DNA from 4 places in the Pseudaquabacterium prasiolae genome. Region 3 is predicted to be linked to each of the others. Evidence: predicted binding sites of a transcription regulator. Region 3 holds the regulator's gene; each other region holds the start of a gene.
What was found. Region 3 encodes sigma-54, which starts transcription at its own class of promoters, with help from an activator protein. Its sites were predicted from a motif close to TGGCANGNAANCTGCTTT; they were not measured.
Positions count from the first base shown of each region.

Region 1: a site for sigma-54 is predicted at 1,974-1,991, ahead of pedF (cytochrome c-550 PedF). Genes of this name have one in related genera too.
Region 2: a site for sigma-54 is predicted at 1,776-1,793, ahead of N4G63_RS11210 (PQQ-dependent methanol/ethanol family dehydrogenase). Genes of this name have one in related genera too.
Region 4: a site for sigma-54 is predicted at 1,633-1,650, ahead of nifN (nitrogenase iron-molybdenum cofactor biosynthesis protein NifN). Genes of this name have one in related genera too.

Region 1 covers NZ_JAOCQD020000002.1:1,397,226-1,400,442, reverse strand. Annotated here, with positions in the region: gene N4G63_RS18425 (sigma-54-dependent Fis family transcriptional regulator) at 1-1,723, opposite strand, end outside; gene pedF (cytochrome c-550 PedF) at 2,035-2,523, shown strand; gene N4G63_RS18415 (substrate-binding periplasmic protein) at 2,648-3,217, shown strand, end outside.
Region 2 covers NZ_JAOCQD020000001.1:2,612,648-2,615,864, reverse strand. Annotated here, with positions in the region: gene N4G63_RS11220 (quinoprotein dehydrogenase-associated SoxYZ-like carrier) at 1-546, shown strand, start outside; gene N4G63_RS11215 (quinoprotein relay system zinc metallohydrolase 1) at 768-1,691, shown strand; gene N4G63_RS11210 (PQQ-dependent methanol/ethanol family dehydrogenase) at 1,861-3,217, shown strand, end outside.
Region 3 covers NZ_JAOCQD020000001.1:509,008-512,224, reverse strand. Annotated here, with positions in the region: gene N4G63_RS02060 (THUMP domain-containing class I SAM-dependent RNA methyltransferase) at 1-1,214, opposite strand, end outside; gene N4G63_RS02055 (RNA polymerase factor sigma-54) at 1,355-2,899, opposite strand; gene lptB (LPS export ABC transporter ATP-binding protein) at 2,919-3,217, opposite strand, start outside.
Region 4 covers NZ_JAOCQD020000004.1:256,191-259,407, reverse strand. Annotated here, with positions in the region: gene nifX (nitrogen fixation protein NifX) at 1-99, opposite strand, end outside; gene nifN (nitrogenase iron-molybdenum cofactor biosynthesis protein NifN) at 142-1,524, opposite strand; gene N4G63_RS26690 (PACE efflux transporter) at 1,796-2,296, shown strand; gene N4G63_RS26685 (hypothetical protein) at 2,327-2,710, opposite strand; gene N4G63_RS26680 (DUF1800 domain-containing protein) at 2,924-3,217, shown strand, end outside.

The sequences.
Region 1 (3,217 bases), on a different contig from region 3:
CGAGCCGGCGCGGGCCGCGCTCGTCGGCACGGCCCTCGCCGAGCTGGCGGTCGAGGATGCGGCGCACCAGGGCCATCAGATCGCTGCGCTCGCGCAGCGGCGGCAGGCGCACGGCCAGGCCGTTCAGGCGGTAGAACAGGTCTTCGCGGAAGGCCTTCTGCTCGATCATCTCGCGCAGGTTGCGGTGCGTGGCGCAGATGATGGACACATCCACCGCCACGCTCTTGGCGCTGCCCAGCGGCGTGACCTGGCGCTCTTGCAGCACGCGCAGCAGGTGGGCCTGCAGGCCGATCGGCATGTCGCCGATCTCGTCGAGGAACAGCGTGCCGCCATTGGCCTGCACGATCTTGCCCACCTGGCCCTTGCGGCGCGCGCCGGTGAAGGCGCCGTCCTCGTAGCCGAACAGCTCGGCCTCGATCAGCGTGTCGGGGATCGAGGCGCAGTTCACCGCCACGAAGGGCTGCTTGGCGCGGGCCGAATCCATGTGGATGGCGCGCGCCAGCAACTCCTTGCCGGTGCCGGTTTCACCCAGCACCAGGATCGGGATGTCGCGGTCGAGCACGCGGCGGATCTTGTCGACCACGCTGCCGACCTGGGCGTCGCCGGTGCGCAGCTGGTCGAGGCCCGAATCGCTGCGCAGCGCGGCGCTGCCGATGCCGGCGGCGGCCGCGGGGGCGACCGGTGCCGTGCCGGTGCTGGCGCCGGGCGCCAGCGGTTCGTGCTCGGGGCCGCGCGCGGTCACAGCGTTGCCCGACACGGCCTCGGCCAGGCTGGTCCACACCGGCCAGTTGAAGCGCGCGTGGATGTGGAACTGCCGGCCGCCGTTCAGGTGCACCGGCATCGGCGTGGCCAGCGGGCTGCGGAAGCGATCGACCAGCGCGCTCACCGTGGTGCCGAACAGCGTGGTCAGGCTGTGCATGCGCAGCGCCGCGCCCGACAGGCCCAGCTGCTCGAGCGCGCCGCGGTTGGCGCCCACCAGCTTGCCGTCGGCGCTGATCGCCAGGATGCCCTCCATCAGCGTGCCGATGAACTCGACCCGGCTGTGGAAGTGCACCCGCATGACGTTGCGGTAGTCGTCGGTGAGCCAGTGGTTCTCGATCATGCGCGCCGACATCTTCACCAGCGCCATGGTGTGCTGGTGGTAGCTGCGCTGATCGCCCGACACATCCAGCACGCCCAGGATGTTGCCGCGCGGATCGAGGATGGGCGCGGCCGAGCAGGTGAGAAAGTGGTTGGCGTGCAGGTAGTGCTCGTCGGCATGCACGAGGGTGGGCGTTTCTTCCACCAGGGCCGTGCCGATGGCATTGGTGCCCTTGGTGCTTTCGCTCCAGTTCACGCCGGGTTGCAGCGCCACCTTGCTGGCGCGGCTGAGGAAATCGTCGTCGCCGATCGAGTGGATGATGGTGCCGGTGGCATCGGTCAGCACGACCATGTTCTCGGTGTTGACGATCTGCTCGTAGAGCATCTCCATCACCGGCGCCGCATGCTCGTGCAGGCGGCGGTTGCGGTCGCGCACCACCACCATATCGGGGCGACCCAGCGGCGACAGATCGGGCGCGTCGATGCGCGACACGCCCAACGCCACGCAGCGCTCGTGCGACTGTTCGATCTTGTCGATGTGGTCGTGGCTCAAATTGAGGCTCGAGGCAATCGGCCGGGTGGGTGCTTCGCTGCCGCGACGCGCCCCCTGGCTGCCGATTGCCGGATGAAACGGCCCACGCATGTGCTTTTCTCCTGCCCGCACGGTCGGCGGTTGTCTCCTGGCGCCAGCGCCTGTGGCCGGCGCCGCGGGGGCACACATCGCAAGACCCGGGCCGTGCCCGGCTTGCTTCAAATCGGGACAACTGCGTTCCCGGAGGGCGCGATGGTAGCCTGATCGGGCGGCCGCAGGCCCCGGGTGACTGCGGATGCAGAAGCGGCCGTTTGGTGCCGAAATGACAGTCGGCCCGGGCATGCTTCCTGGGCGAAGGGTCTGGCATGGTGATTGCAGTCGAGCCCGCCGATCGTGTTTCATCAATGGACGGAGACAGCAACATGTCGAGCATTCCCCACCTTTTCTCTTCCCGCCTTCGCCGCGCCGGCGTGGCCAGCGCGCTGGCGCTGGCCGCAGCCGCGGCCTGGTCGCACGGCGACGTGACGCCGCAGGCCGTGGACACCAAAGACCTGCCGCAGCTGGGCGAGCAGTGGCGCGCCGAGAACCCCTACCGCAAGAACGACAAGGCGATCAAGGTGGGAGCCTCGGCCTACAACCAGAACTGCGCCCGTTGCCACGGCCTGGAAGCCATCTCGGGCGGCATCGCCCCCGACCTGCGCAAGATGGACAACGAGTGCGCCAGCCTGAAGGACGAGAAGAAGCGCGCCGCCTGCGTGAAGGACATCGACGACTACTACCTGGGCAGCCTGCGCCGCGGCAAGGTGCGCAACGGTGCGGTGTACATGCCCCCGTTCGAAGGCATCCTGAACCAGGAAGCCATGTGGTCGATCAAGGCCTACCTGGAAACGCGCCGCGAACGTCCGTTCTGATCGAGCGCCATCGGCCACGCCCGCGGCCCCCGGCCCGGGCGGCCCGGGCGCGAAGGCCACACGCCGCGCGGGGTCGGGCTGATCGGGCCGATCACGCCGATACTGCGCCGCCCCAGGAGACCCCATGACCCAAGCCCCCCCGGCGGCCCTGCGCCGCCGCCAGTTGCTGGCGGCTGCTGCCGCGCTCGGCGCCACGGCCGGCAGCCCGCTGACCGCCCTGGCGCAAGACGGCCCCAGCGCGCTGACGCGCATCCGCAGCCGCGGCATCCTCACCGTGGGCCTGTACCACGAGCTGCCGCCCTTCCACGTCAACGGCCAGGGCATCGAGGTGGAGATGGCCCACGCGCTGGCCAAGGCGATGGACCTGAAGGCCTCGGTGCTGCCCTTCCATGCCGGCGAGAACATGGGCGACGACCTGCGCAACATGGTCTGGCGCGGTCACTACATGGGCTGGGGCCCGGCCGATGTGCTGATGCATGTGCCGGTGGACCGCCCGCTGATGCTGGCCAACCCGCGCGTGCAGATCTTTGCGCCCTACTACCGCGAGCGGGTGATGATCGCCCGCAGCCTGGTCGAGGTGCCCAAGTTCGACTCGCTCGACGACATCGGCCCGCAGCAGCGCATTGCGGTGCACGGCCTCAGCCTGTCGGGCTGGCTGCTGATCGGCGCCGACGGCGGCAAGTACCGCGAGCGC
Region 2 (3,217 bases), 2.1 Mb from region 3:
GTGCAGCGCATCGTGGTGCTGGTCGATCGCAACCCGATTCGCAAGGTGCTCGAGCTGCAGCCCATGGCGGCCCAGCCGGTGGTGGGTTTTCGCTTCAAGCTGGAGCAGGCCTCGCCGGTGCGTGCCGCGGCCTTGCTGGCCGACGGCGTGTGGCATGTGGGCGGGGTGCTGGTTGACTCGGCCGGCGGCGGCTGCACCGTGCCCGGTGGCACCCGCGCCGATGGCAGCTGGAGCCAGACCCTGGGCCAGGTCAGCGGGCGCCTGTTTGCCGCCAGCACGCCGGGGCCGGGCGACAGCGCGGCGCGGCTGCGCGTGCGCATCATGCATCCCATGGACACCGGCCTGGTCAACGGCATCCCGGCCTTCTACGTCAGCCGCCTGACCGTGCGCGATGGCCGCGAGCGCGAGCTGCTGCGCATCCACACCTTCGAGCCGGTAAGCGAGAACCCGGTGTTCAGCTTCGACTTCAGCGCGCGCCCGCCCGGACCGCTGCGCATTGTGGGTGTCGACAACAACGGCAACCGCATCGACAGCCGGGTGGAGTGATGGACAGGCCCGAACGCAGCAGCGCAAGCCGCCGCACAGACACCACCGCCAATCGCGGCGACAGCAGCCGCGACAACAGCCGAGCCAGCACCCACGCAGGCACCCGCAGCGCCGCAGGCCGGCTGGTGCGTGCCTGCGCCCGCCCGGCCATGCTGGCGCTGGCCACCGCGGCGGTGCTGGCCACGCCGCCGCTGGTGGCGCAGGCCCCGGGCACGCCGGTCATGAGCGCGGCGCCGCCGCCCGCCGCCACCGCACAGGCCAATGTGGCGCGGCTGGACTACGGCCTGAAGGCGCGTGCGCTGGCCGAGGGCGTGTGGGTGGTGGAGGGCGCCAACGACGACTTCAGCCCGGCCAATGGCTGCAACATCATCAACACCGGCTTCATTGCCACCGGCTCTGGCGTGCTGGTGATCAACACCGGCCCCAGCCGGCGCTATGGCGAGCAGCTGCGCGCGCTGATCGAGCGCACGACGCGCGAGCCGGTGCTGCAGGTGCTGCACCTGAACCTGCACCCCGACTACTTTCTCGGCAACCAGGCCTTTGCCGATGTGCCGATCCTGGCCACCGCCATCACCCGCGCCGGCATGGCGCGCGAGGCCCGGGCCTACGAGGACAACCTCTACCGCCTGTGCGGCGACTGGATGAAGGGCACCGAGGCGCGCCTGCCCACGCAGACCATCGGCCCCGGGCCGCTGCGCATCGGCCAGCGCGAATTCGAGTTGCGCGAGGTCAAGGGCCACACCGACAGCGACCTGGTGCTGGTGGATCGCGCGCGGGGCGTGGCCTTTGTCGGCGGCCTGGTGTTTGCCGACCGCATGCCCACCACGCCGCATGCCGATGCCAAGGCCTGGCTGGCCTCGCTGGAGCTGCTGGCCGGCCTGAAGCTGGGCACCGTGGTGCCCAGCCACGGGCCGGTGCATGCCGATGGCCACGGCCTGCAGCAGACCCGCAGCTACCTGCAGTGGCTTGACGCTCAGTTCACACGTTGGGCCGAGGCCGGCTGGGAGATGAACGAGGTGCTGCGCGGACCGGTGCCCGAGCCCTTCCGCCGCTGGGCCGCCTGGCCGGCCGAGTACACCCGCAACGTGGCACACCTGTACCCGCGCTACGAGCGGGCCGCGCTGCAGCGCCCGCGTGTGCCATGACCTTGCGGCCCCGGCTGTGCGAGCCTGGAGCAACAAGCCTCGGGTAAGCACTGAAAAAACCACCGTCTCGGCGCCGGCCAAAGGTGGCACGCTAGTTGCCGGGAAATCTTCCCGAAGCATCGGGTCTGGTTCCCGGTGTGACACACCTTCCTCTGGAGGAGACCCTCAAATGCGAATCAAATTGTTGAGCTTTCTGGTGGCGGCCGGCTGCGCCGCGATGGGCCCGCAGGCAGCGCAAGCCGCCGGCGTGACCGATCAGATGATCGAGAACGACGCCAAGTCCACCGGTGACGTTCTGAGCTGGGGCATCGGCCCGCAAGGCCAGCGCTACTCGCCGCTGAAGTCGATCAACACCGGCAACGTCAGCAAGCTGGTGCCGGTGTGGTCGTTCTCGTTCGGTGGCGAAAAGCAGCGCGGCCAGGAAACCCAGCCCATCGTGCACGACGGCAAGATGTACGTCACGGCCTCGTACTCGCGCATCTTCGCGCTCGACGCCAAGACCGGCGCCAAGCTCTGGAAGTACGAGCACCGCCTGCCCGACGGCATCATGCCCTGCTGCGACGTGATCAACCGCGGCGCCGCGATCTATGACAACCTGGTGATCTTCGCCACGCTGGATGCCCAGCTGGTGGCGCTGAACAAGGACACCGGCGATGTCGTGTGGAAGGAAAAGATCGACGACTACGCCGCCGGCTACTCGGCCAGCGCGGCGCCGCTGATCGCCGGCGGCCTGCTGCTCACCGGCGTGTCGGGTGGCGAGTTCGGCGTGATCGGCCGCGTCGAGGCGCGCAACCCCAAGACCGGCGCGCTGGTCTGGGTGCGCCCGGTGGTCGAAGGCCACATGGGCAAGAAGTTCGACAAGGACGGCAACGCCACCGACAACGGTGTCTCGGGCACCACCGGCAAGAGCTGGCCGGGCGACCTGTGGAAGACCGGCGGCGCGGCCACCTGGCTGGGCGGCACCTACAACCCCAAGACCGGCCTGGCCTACTTCGGCACCGGCAACCCGGCGCCCTGGAACAGCCACCTGCGCAAGGGTGACAACCTCTACAGCTGCTCCACCGTCGCCATCGACGTGAAGACCGGCCAGATCGTGTGGCACTACCAGAACACGCCCAACGACGGCTGGGACTTCGACGGCGTGAACGAGTTCGTCACCTATGACGACGGCGGCCAGGTGCTGGGCGGCAAGGCCGACCGCAACGGCTTCTTCTACGTCAACGATGCCAAGACCGGCAAGCTGGTCAACGCCTTCCCGTTCGTCAAGAAGATCACCTGGGCCACCGGCATCGACCTGAAGACCGGCCGCCCGAACTTCGTGCCCGAAAACCGCCCCGGCGACCCCACCGCCGGCGCTGACGGCAAGAAGGGCAACTCGGTGTTCTCGGCGCCTTCGTTCCTGGGCGGCAAGAACCAGATGCCGATGGCCTACTCGCCCGACACCAAGCTGTTCTACGTGCCGGCCAACGAATGGGGCATGGAGATCTGGAACGAGCCGATCACCTACAAGAAGGGCGCGGCCTACC
Region 3 (3,217 bases):
CGCAGGGCCTGGGGCAGCTTCATGTCGGGGCTGAGCACCCAGGCGGTCCAGCCGGCGTAGGCGCGCTTCCAGTGCGCGGCCAGGCCGCTGAAAAACGCGGCGCCTGCCGGGTCGGCACCCGGCGCCGCGCCGGGTGCGGCATCCGGTGCGGCATCGAAGCCCTCGCGCATGGCGCGCTCGGCGCCGCGCTCACCGCGCGAGCCCTTGGCCTCGATGCGCTCGCCATAGGGCGGGTTGAACACCAGCACGCCGCGCTCGCCCGGCGGCGGGCGCTGCAGGGCATCGGCGGTCTTGAACTGGATGGCCTCGGCCACGCCGGCGCGCTGGGCATTGCGCGCGGCAAAGTCGGTCATGCGAAAGCTCACGTCGCCGGCATGGATGGCCACCGCCGGCGCATGCACCTGGGCCTGGGCATCGGCCTTCAGCTGGCCCCAGGCCGCGAGCTGGCTGCGGAACGGCAGCATGCGCTCAAAGGCGAAGCGGCGCTTGCTGCCCGGCGCGATGCCGCAGGCGATCTGCGCGGCCTCGATGGCGATGGTGCCGGCACCGCAGCAGGGGTCGAGCAGCGCACCGTCTTCGGCGCGGCCGCGCCAGCCGGCGGCCGCCAGCATGGCCGCGGCCAGGGTTTCCTTCAGCGGCGCCTCGCCCTTCAGGCCACCGTCGCGCTCGTCGCGCCAGCCGCGCTTGAACAGCGCCTCGCCCGAGGTGTCGGCATACAGCGACGCGGTCTCGGCCGTGAGGTGCAGCACCAGCGGCAGATCGGGGTGGCGGGTGTCGACGCTGGGGCGGCTGCCGGTGGCCTCGCGCAGGGTGTCGCAGACCGCGTCCTTGACCCGCAGCGTGGCGAAATTCAGGCTGTGCAGCGGGCTGCGCTGCGCGCTGGTGTCGATGCGCAGGGTCTGCTCGGGCGTGATCCAGTCGGCCCAGGGCACGCGGCGCGCCAGGTCGTACAGGTCGTGCTCGCTGTCGTAGGGGCCGAAGGCCAGCGGCCACAGCACGCGCTGCGCCAGGCGGCTGTGCAGGTTGAGCTGCATGGCCACGCGGGCATCGCCCAGCACCTGCACGCCACCACGCTGCTCGACCACGCGGCGCCGGCTCGGATCGGCCGGCACCACGGCCCGGTCGACGCCCAGCAGGGCCGCCACCTCGTCGGCCAGCAGCGGCTCGACGCCCGCGGCGCAGGGCAGAAACAGCGACACCGGCGTGTCGCCCACCGGCGCAATGGCCTTGGCCGGAATGCGCACCGGGGCGCCCGGCCCGCGCTGTGCGCCGGGGCCGGGGCGTGCGCCGGGGCCGCGCGCCTCGTCGTGGCGCTGCGTCTTGTAGCCGCCGATCGGCGGGCGTGGGGTCTTGGTCAAAGTGCCTTGCGCAGGTTGGCGGGCGCGATCTTCAGCGCCTCGCGGTATTTGGCCACCGTGCGCCGCGCCACCTGGATGCCCTGCTCGGACAGCATGTCCGAGAGCTGGCTGTCCGACAGCGGCTTGGCCGGGTCTTCGTTGCCGACCAGCTGCTTGATCAGCGCGCGCACGGCGGTGGAGCTGGCGTTGCCGCCCGCCTCGGTGTTCAGGCTCGAGCCGAAGAAGTACTTCAGCTCGAAGGTGCCGAACGGCGTGTTCATGTACTTGGCGGTGGTCACGCGCGAGATGGTGCTCTCGTGCAGGCCCAGCTCGTCGGCGATCTCGCGCAACACCAGCGGCTTCATCGCGATCTCGCCATGGGTGAAGAAGCCCTTCTGCCGCTCGACGATGGCCTGGCTGACGCGCAGGATGGTGTCAAAGCGCTGCAGGATGTTCTTCATGAACCAGCGCGCCTCCTGCAGCCGCGACGACAGCCCGCCCGCCGAGCCGTTGCGCTGGCCGCGAATGGCCTGCGCATACAGATCGTTGATCTTCAGCTTGGGCATCACGTCGGGGTTGAGCACGGCCTTCCAGCCGCGGCCCGCCTTCTGCACGATGACATCGGGCACGATGATGTTGGCCTCGGCGCGCGTGAACGGCCGGCCCGGCTTGGGCTCGCAGCTCAGGATCAGCGCCTGCGCCTCGCGCAGCAGGGCTTCATCGGCGCCGGTGGCCTGCGTGAGCTTCTTCATGTCGCGCCGCGCCAGCAGATCGAGGTGCTGTTCGCTCACGCGCATGGCCAGCTTGCGCGCGGGGCTGGCGGGCCGCTCGCGCAGCTGCAGCACCAGGCACTCGCCCAGATTGGCCGCGCCCACGCCGGTGGGCTCGAGGCTTTGCAGCCACTTCAGGCCGCAGCGCAGGCGCCCAAACAGGTCTTCGCGCTCTTCCAGGTCGTCTTCGGCCACGCCCAGGCTGTCGGCCACGCGGGCGGCGATCTCCTCCAGCGGGTCGGCCAGCCAGCCGTCCTCGTTGAGGCTTTCGATCAGCACCATCACGGTGGCCGCGTCCTCGTCGGACAGGCGCATGCCCAGCAGCTGCCGGCGCAGGTGATCCTGCAGCGAGGGGCCGCTGCTGGCGGCGTCCACCGGCTCGAAATCGTCGTCGCCGCCACTGCCCGAGGGGCTGTTGGACGGGGCCTCGCGGATGCCATCAAAGTCGTCGCGCTCGGTGCCGTTTTCCCAGTCGTCGCGCTCGGTGGCGCCAAACTCGGCGGCATCCACGCCCGCGGGCTCTTCGGTGCCGGCGTCGTCGCGCTCGCTCTGGCGCTCTTTCTCGCGCTCGGCACCGGCGCCGCTCTCGGGCGTGGCGGCCACGCGCTCGAGGCCGTAGGCCAGTGAATCGTCGCCCCCCTCTTCGGCCTCGAGAAAGGGGTTGGCCTCGAGCATCTGCTCGATTTCCTGGTGCAGCTCCAGCGTGGACAACTGCAGCAGGCGGATCGATTGCTGCAGCTGGGGCGTCAGCGCCAGGTGCTGCGACAGGCGGACCTGTAGGGACGGTTTCATGACTGCTTTCCGCCCAAGCTCACATCTTGAAGTGCTCGCCGAGATACACCCGGCGCACGTCGGCGTTCTCGACAATCTCGGACGGCGTGCCTTCGGCCAGCACACGGCCTTCGCTGATGATGTACGCGCGGTCGCAGATGCCCAGCATCTCGCGCACGTTGTGGTCGGTGATCAGCACACCGATGCCGCGCTGCTTGAGAAAACCGATGATGCGCTGGATCTCGATCACCGCGATCGGGTCGACGCCGGCAAAGGGCTCGTCGAGCAGGATGAAGCGCGGCTGCGTGGCCAGCGCGCGGGCGATCTCCACGCGCCGCC
Region 4 (3,217 bases), on a different contig from region 3:
GTAGCCGGTGGGCTCGATCTCGTAGACGGCCAGGTGCTTGGCCCAGCCGAAGTGCGCGTCGACGCGCTGCTGGTCCTGCGTGGCGAAGGCGACTTTCATGGCTTCTCCTGGGGGGATGGACGGGGGCGGGGTGCCACGCGCTCAGGCGCTGGCCGCGGCCAGCTCGGCGGGCGGGCGCGCGGCCTCGATGGCCGCGGGCGGCAGCGGCCAGTCGTCGGGGCCGTGGTGCGGAATCTGCGTGATGAACTGGTTGCCCAGCTCGTAGACGAAGTTGCGGCTGCCGCGGTAGCCCACATGACAGGTGTGGGCGTTGCCGATGCGGTCGAAGATCGGAATGCCCAGGCGAAACAGCGGCTTGTTCAGGCGCTCGGCGGCCTGGCGGCCATGGGCGTGGGTGATCAGCAGGTCCACATTGGCGGCCTGCGCCAGGCGCTCGAAATCCTCGAGGTCGCCGATGACCACCTCGCTGCAGGGCATGCTGTGCAGCACCGGGCTGGGCGTGGTGGTGATGGCCACGCTCAACTCGGCACCCAGCTCGGTGAGAAAGTGCCCGGCCGCGCACAGCAGGTCGGGCTCGGCGCCCAGCGCCACCTTCTTGTGGCCGAAGTGGAAGTGGCCGTCCAGCATCGCATCCACCAGCTGGCTGCGCTGGCGCTGCAGGCGCGCCGGCACCGGCTTGCCCGACAGCTCGGCCAGCTTCATCACGAAGGCGTCGGTGGCGCTCAGGCCGGTGAGCCGCGTGAACAGGGTGTAGTCCACGCCGCACTGGCTTTTGAGCTGCTCGGCGGCCGGGCGCATTTGCTCGCCGATGGCGATGCAGTGCTGCGCCGAGCCCAGCGTGCGCAGCGCCTGCAGCGGCGTGCCGCCCAGCGTGGTGCCCAGCCAGTCGTCGGGGATGTGGCCGTCGAGCGAGCCCGACACATCGGGCGCAAACACCGGCTCGAGGCCGAAACGCTCGACGATGTCGCGCAGCTCTTCCACGTCGCCGGGGTTCAGGTGGCCGCCGGGCAGGATGGCGATGCGGCCCGCCACCGTGGCCTGCCCGGGCAGCGCCAGCTGGCGGATCAGGCCCTTCACCGCGGCGGCCCAGCCGTCCTGGAACGCACCCACGTAGTCGGGCGTGCTGATGTAGACGAGCGCCGTGTCGGCCACCTCGGGGTGGCGCTTTTGCACCAGCTTCAGGTAGCCCTCGACATCGTCGCCCTTGGTCTCGGTGAGGCCGGTGGAGCAGATGGCGATGATGGCCGGCCTGGCGCGCTGGCGGATGTTGAGCACCGCCTTCTCGATGTTGTCGAAGCCGCCCATGATGGTGGTGGCCTCGTTCATCGCCGTGGTCTGCAGCGGGATGGCCTCCTTGAAGTGCCGCACCAGCAGCACCAGGCCAAACGAGGTGCAGCCCTGGCTGCCGTGCATCACCGGCATGCAGCCTTCCAGGCCCATGAAGGCGTAGCTGGCGCCCAGCGGCTGGCTCATCTTCAGCGGGTTCACCGCGCAGGACTTCTTGCTTTCGCTGACCAGGGCCATGGGGCTGCTCCGAGAGACCGGCTCTCAAGGACCTGTGGCTGGGCCACTGTCCTTGATCCCCGTGGGGGACGGCCGGCAGGGGCCGGCCTTGGGGCGCTCGCAGCAGCCAATGCAGTTTCAATGCCAGAAAAAATCGCAGGCAAATCAATCACTTGCGGTGTGGGTTGCGCGGCCGTGGCGCGTCGATTTGCGACAAACGCGACGTTGCCGCGCGGCGTTGCCGGCCGGCAGTGGCCGCCGGCCCTGTGCCCAGGCGCTACCCTTGCCACCCATGCAACCCCGAACCCGGCGCGTGCTGCAGGCCGTGCTCTACGAGTTTTTTGCCATCGTGGCGGTCGGCCCGGTATTGGCCTGGCTGTTTGCGCAGCCGCTGGGCTCGACGCTGGGGCTGGCGGTGCTGATGTCCACCGTGGCGCTGGCCTGGAACTACCTGTTCAACGGCTGGTTCGAGCGCTGGGAATCGCGCCAGCCGGTCAAGGGCCGCAACTGGCGCCGCCGCCTGGCCCACGGCCTGGGCTTCGAGGGCGGGCTGGTGGTGATGCTGGTGCCGGTGATGGCCTGGTGGCTGAACACCACGCTGCTGCAGGCGCTGCTGGCCGACCTGGGCGTGCTGGTGTTCTTCTTCGGCTACGCGGTGGTGTTCACCTGGGCCTTTGACCGGGTGTTCGGCCTGCCGGCCTCGGCGGCGCCGGTGGCCGCCGGGGCGGATGGGGCCACCGCGCCTGCGCTGGCCACCGCGGCCAAACCGGCTGACCGGGCCGAAGGGCGCTGAACCGCGCCGGGCGACGCCGCCTGGCGCCGCTCAGGGCCGGGTCTGGGCGTCGTGCGCCTGGCGGCGGATGGCGCGGCTGTTCTGGTCTTGCTGGCGCTCCAGGCGCACGGCTTCGCGCCGCGTGACCTGGCCATCGGCCTCGGTGCGCTGCTCCATGCGGGCGGTGGCGGCCTGCTGGTGCTGCAGGCGGCGCTGCTCGCGCGCGGTGAGGGCACCGCTGTCGGCGGCCGAGGCGATGCGGGCGCTCTGGTGCGCCTGGCGCCGGTCCACCCGCTGCTGCTGGGCTGCGCTGGCCGCGTCGGGCAGGGCGGCGGCCGTGGCGGCCTGGGCGGGCGCCGGCTGGGTCAGCAGCAGCGTGGCCAGGGTGGCGGCCAGCAGGGGCAGGCCCAGGCGGGCAAGGGTCAGGGTCTTCATCGGGCAACTCCAGTGGGGCCGGCAAACCGGTGGGTGGGGGCAGGGCGGCGCCGGGGTGGCGGGCCTGGTGCTTGAACCGGGGCCGCCGGCCGGTCTTACGCGCCAGGCTGCCTTGCCTGAGCAAATTGCTCGGGCAAATCGCCGGGGCCGTAAGACAAAGGCACGGTGCGGGTTCAAGCACCATCGCCACCCTGGCCCCAACGCCGCCGCACCATGCACGCTGCCGCCCTTGCCGCCCACCGGTTCGGTTATGCCGAGACCAGCCTGCGCGCGCTGCAGGCCGATCCCCAGGCCTGGGTGCTGGCCCAGTTCAGCGCCGACAGCGCCGCCGCCAACGCCTTCGATACCCGCGGCCTGGCCGATGCCGCCGCCGCGCTGCGCATCAGCCGCGAGGTGCTGCGCACGGCGCTGCAGCCGCAGCCGGCCGGCAGCGCCGCCGCCAGCGGCCAGGGCAGCGCTGCCAGCGCCGACCCGGCCCGCCGCGAGGCCCGCCAGGCGCTGCGCCAG